One region of the Martelella sp. UBA3392 genome, then DNA from elsewhere that is predicted to be linked to it. Evidence: riboswitches for the same ligand, from Rfam matches in the RefSeq annotation. Region 1 holds a riboswitch; the other holds the start of a gene.
The links. A riboswitch is a leader RNA that binds a small molecule or an ion and turns the genes downstream of it on or off. The one in region 1 is predicted to bind S-adenosylmethionine.
Positions count from the first base shown of each region.

Region 2: it holds a riboswitch for S-adenosylmethionine, as region 1 does, so the genes downstream of both, B4E36_RS07130 (O-succinylhomoserine sulfhydrylase) here and B4E36_RS22015 (homoserine O-succinyltransferase) in region 1, are expected to answer to the same signal.

Region 1 covers NZ_DEPM01000284.1:1,237-3,436, reverse strand. The annotation lists gene B4E36_RS22020 (aldose epimerase family protein) at 1-166, opposite strand, end outside; gene B4E36_RS22015 (homoserine O-succinyltransferase) at 224-1,168, opposite strand; SAM riboswitch at 1,221-1,298, opposite strand; gene B4E36_RS22010 (LysE family translocator) at 1,338-1,970, opposite strand; gene B4E36_RS22005 (heavy-metal-associated domain-containing protein) at 2,118-2,200, shown strand, end outside.
Region 2 covers NZ_DEPM01000093.1:39,622-41,821, reverse strand. The annotation lists gene B4E36_RS07135 (2'-deoxycytidine 5'-triphosphate deaminase) at 1-1,078, opposite strand, end outside; SAM riboswitch at 1,149-1,226, shown strand; gene B4E36_RS07130 (O-succinylhomoserine sulfhydrylase) at 1,260-2,200, shown strand, end outside.

The DNA of each region.
Region 1 (2,200 bases):
ACGCGTCGAAGCCCAGCACCAGCGCGTGCGGGTGGCCGTCCAGGCGCAGATCCTGCACCACCGCGCCCCAGTTCAGGATATTGGCGGTCAGCCCGCCGCCGGAGATCGTGACCCGTTCTACCGCCTGTCCGTCTCGGGTTTTTCCGAAGTCCTGGGGCGTGTTCATTGCTTTTCTCCGCGATATGTCATTGCGGCGCGATACTGCGCCGGAAAGGGGAGGGCTTCAAGCACCCTCCCGATCGATCTGTCGGCCGATCCCGATTTCTTCCAGATGATAGGGCGTGGTCTGGTAGACCTCGTTGATCCAGTTGCCGAACAAGAGATGGGCATGCGAGCGCCAGCGGTTCTGCGGCGTGCGCGCCGGATCGTCGCCGGGGAAATAGTTATGCGGCAGGTCGACCGGCACATTGGCCTCGACATCGCGCCGGTATTCATCGCCAAGCGAGTTCGAATCATATTCGATATGATTGAACATGTAGAGCCGGTTGGCGAATTCCTCGTGAGCGAGGCATGGCCCGACCTCGTCGGAATCGATCAGGATTTCCATGCCGGAAGCCTTCGCCAGTTCCGCGCGCCGCACCTCGGTCCAGCGCGACACCGGAACCTGGAAATCGTCGGAAAAGCCGTTGAGATAGATCGAGGACGGCTTCAGGTTCTGGTGGCGATAGATGCCGAAGGCCTTCTTGTCGAGAAGATGCTTGGCGACGCCGTGAAAGTGATAGGCCGCCGCCATCGCGCCCCAGCAAATATTCATCGTCGAATGGCAGTGGGTGGTCGTCCAGTCGAGGATTTCCTTCAACTCGTCCCAATAGGTGACCTCCTCGAAGGCGAGTGTCTCGATAGGCGCGCCGGTGATGATGAAGCCGTCGAACTTGCGGTCGGCGACCTCGTCCCAGGTGTTGTAGAACGACAGCAGATGCTCGATCGGCGTGTTCTTGGCCTTGTGGCCGCCGACGCGGATCAGCGACAGCTCGATCTGCAGCGGCGAGGCGCCGAGCAGGCGCGCGAACTGCAGCTCGGTCTTGATCTTGTTCGGCATGAGATTGAGCAGCCCGAAGTGCAGCGGGCGGATATCCTGCCGCTCCGCAACCGTTTCCGTCTTGACCCGCACGCCTTCCGCAATCAGCGTTTCATAGGCGGGCAGTGTGTCTGGAATCTTGATAGGCATGTTCACATCCATACAAACAGAAAACCGGCCGCGCACAAATCGCAGGCCGGGGGCTTCCGCTCGCTCGGCCCTTTAGCGACTTGTTTAACGTGGCTGCAAGCCGGCCGGCCAAATCACCACGAGGAAGCAGTCAATAGCGCCGTACGGGGCAGGCGTCAATATTTTCGGCTTACGACGCCGTCCGTCGCCATGCCGCCGTGGCAATGCCCATCGCCATCAGCGCGCCGCCGCCGAGGCGGGGCAGGAGGGCGGTGACGACCGGGGAGGCAAGCTTTTGCCGGAGCCTGTCGGCGGCAAGCGCATAGGCGAGCGCGTTGAGCGCGGCGAGGGTGACGAAGGTCGAAATCAGGATGGCGAATTGCGGCGCGAGCGGTGCCTGCGGCTGCACGAATTGCGGCACGAAGGCGATGAAGAACACGATCGATTTCGGGTTGAGAGCGGTCACCATCAGGGCATGGGTGAAGACGTGCCGGGGCGGGAGCGCGGTTTCCGAGGCCGAGGGCACGGCATCGCCGACGCCCTTGCTGCGAAACAGCTTGAAGCCGAGATAGACGAGATAGGCCGCGCCGATCCATTTCAGCACCATGAACAATTGCGCGGATGCCAGCACCAGAGCGCCGAGACCAGCCAGCGAGGCGGTCATAGCGATGAAATCGCCGAGCGCGACGCCCGCGACAGTCGCCAGCGCCACCCGGCGGCCCTGGCTCAAGGCATAACTCAGCACCAGCAGCACCGTCGGTCCGGGGATCAGCAGCAGCACTGTCGAGGCGGCGGCAAAGGCGAGCCAGATATGCAGGTCCATGGCGTTTCATCTCCTGTTTCCGCAAGCAAAGACAGAGGTCGAGACCGTTTTCAAGCGTGTGACAAGAAAAATCGCCGGACCGCCCTTGACCTTCCAGCCACTGGAAGCCCCATCTCTGCCGCAACAGGTTCCGGAAGGAGAATGACAATGACCGAGACCATCAAGATCGAAGGCATGGGCTGCGGCGGTTGCGTGGCGACCGTGACGAAGGCGCTTTCCGCTGTGCCGGG
Region 2 (2,200 bases), on a different contig from region 1:
TGAAGTGCTTGGAGAGCTTCAGTCCCTGCGCCTGATAGTTTGAGCCGAGGCCCGCGCCATAAAGGGTCTCGGGCATTTCCAGCATGTTCTCGTAGATCAGCCGGCCGACGATCTGGCCGTGTTCGAGAATGAACGGCACCTCGTGGCTGCGCACTTCCAGCACCGCCCGCGCACCCCCGCCGCCGGCGCCCGCATGGCCGAAACCGGGATCGAAAAAGCCGGCGTAATGCACCCGGAACTCGCCCACCAGCGGATCGAACGGCGTCATCTCGGCGGCACAGAGCGGCGGCACGTGCACCGCCTCGCGCGAGACCAGAATGTAGAACTCGTCAGGATCGAGGATCAGTTCGCCCTTGCCGCGGCCTTGGATCGGTTCCCAGAAATCGAGCACGTCGTAACCGGCCTTGCGGTCGACATCGATCACGCCGGTATGGTGCTTGCCGCGATAGCCGACCAGCCCCTCGCCCGCCAGATCGATCGACAGCGCGATCCCGCCGCCGGAGACATTCGGCATCTCGCTCGCTACCAGCGTCTCGCGTTCGTGGAGCGCCAGAAGTGCGGACTCCGAGAGCACGGATTGTCCCGTTCGGAAACGGATCTGCGACAGCCGCGATCCCTGACGGACGATTATTGGAAAGGTGCGCGGCGAGATCTCGAGATAGAGCGGGCCTTCGTAGCCGGCCGGGATGATGTCGAATTCCTGGGCGTAATCGGAAATCACCCGCGTGAAGATATCGAGGCGGCCGGTGGAGCTTTTCGGATTGGTCGAGGCCGACAGCCCGTCCTTAAGCTTCAGCGCCTCCATCAGTTCGACGATATAGACGCAGCCGGTCTCCAGCACCGCGCCCTCGGTAATGTCGATCTCATGCATGCTGAGGCGCGAAAGCTTGTCCCCGACCTTGTGGCCGGGCCCCGGCAGGAAGCTTGCGCGGACGCGATAGGCCTTCGCGCCGAGCCGCAGATCGAGGCTTGCGGGCTGGATCTGGTCGTGATCGCGCGGCGCGGCCGCAATCAGATTACCGTTATCAAACAGGCTGGCGATCGCGCGATCTGCCAGAATTCCGGGCTTTTGTGACATGTTTTGCTCCTGTCGGGCGACAAAACCAAGCTTTCAGAATTGACGCAAGCGCTTATAGGGATTATGCCGCCTTTATACCCGTGGTGATTTGGCCGGTCGGCTTGCAGCCACGTTAAACAACTAGCTAAAAGGCCGGGTGAACCGGTCCCGCGCGACCGGTTTTTTTGTTTGGAGAAATATGATGAAAAAGTCCTGGCGTCCTCAGACCAAGCTCGTTCACGGCGGCAGCCTCCGTTCGCAGTATGGCGAAATGTCGGAGGGCATCTTCCTCACCCAGGGCTTTCTCTATGAGAATTCCGCCGCCGCCGAGGCCCGTTTCAAGGGCGAGGAGGAAGGCTTCATCTACGCCCGCTACGGCAGCCCGACCAATGCGATGTTCGAGCAACGCATGTGCGCGCTGGAAGGCGCGGAGGATGCCCGCGCCACCGCCTCCGGCATGGCCGCCGTTTCCGCAGCGATCCTCTGCCAGTTGAAGGCCGGCGACCATATCGTCGCGGCCCGCGCGCTGTTCGGCTCCTGCCGCTGGGTGGTCGAAACGCTGGCCCCGAAATACGGCATCGAATGCACGCTGGTCGATGGCCGCGATCTTGCCAACTGGGAAGCCGCGATCCGGCCCAACACAAAGCTATTCTTCCTCGAAAGCCCGACCAATCCGACGCTGGAAGTTGTCGATATCGCCGGCGTCGCCGCCCTTGCAAAACAGGCCGGCGCGCGCACCGTGGTCGACAATGTGTTCGCCACGGCGCTCTACCAGAAACCGCTGGAACTTGGCGCCGACATCGTGGTCTATTCCGCGACCAAGCATATTGATGGCCAGGGCCGGGTCCTTGGCGGCGTGGTGCTGTCGTCGAAGGAATGGATCGAGGAAGAGCTGCAGGATTATTTCCGCCATACCGGCCCCGCGCTCTCCCCGTTCAACGCTTGGCTGCTCTTGAAGGGGCTCGAAACCTTCCCGCTGCGCGTGCGCCAGCAGACCGAGACAGCGGGCCGGATCGCCGATTTCCTGGCCGACCAGAAACAGGTCGCGCGGGTCATCTATCCCGGCCGCGACGACCATCCCCAGGCCGATATCGTGAAGAAGCAGATGGCCGCCGGCTCCTCGCTGGTCGCCTTCGAGTTGAA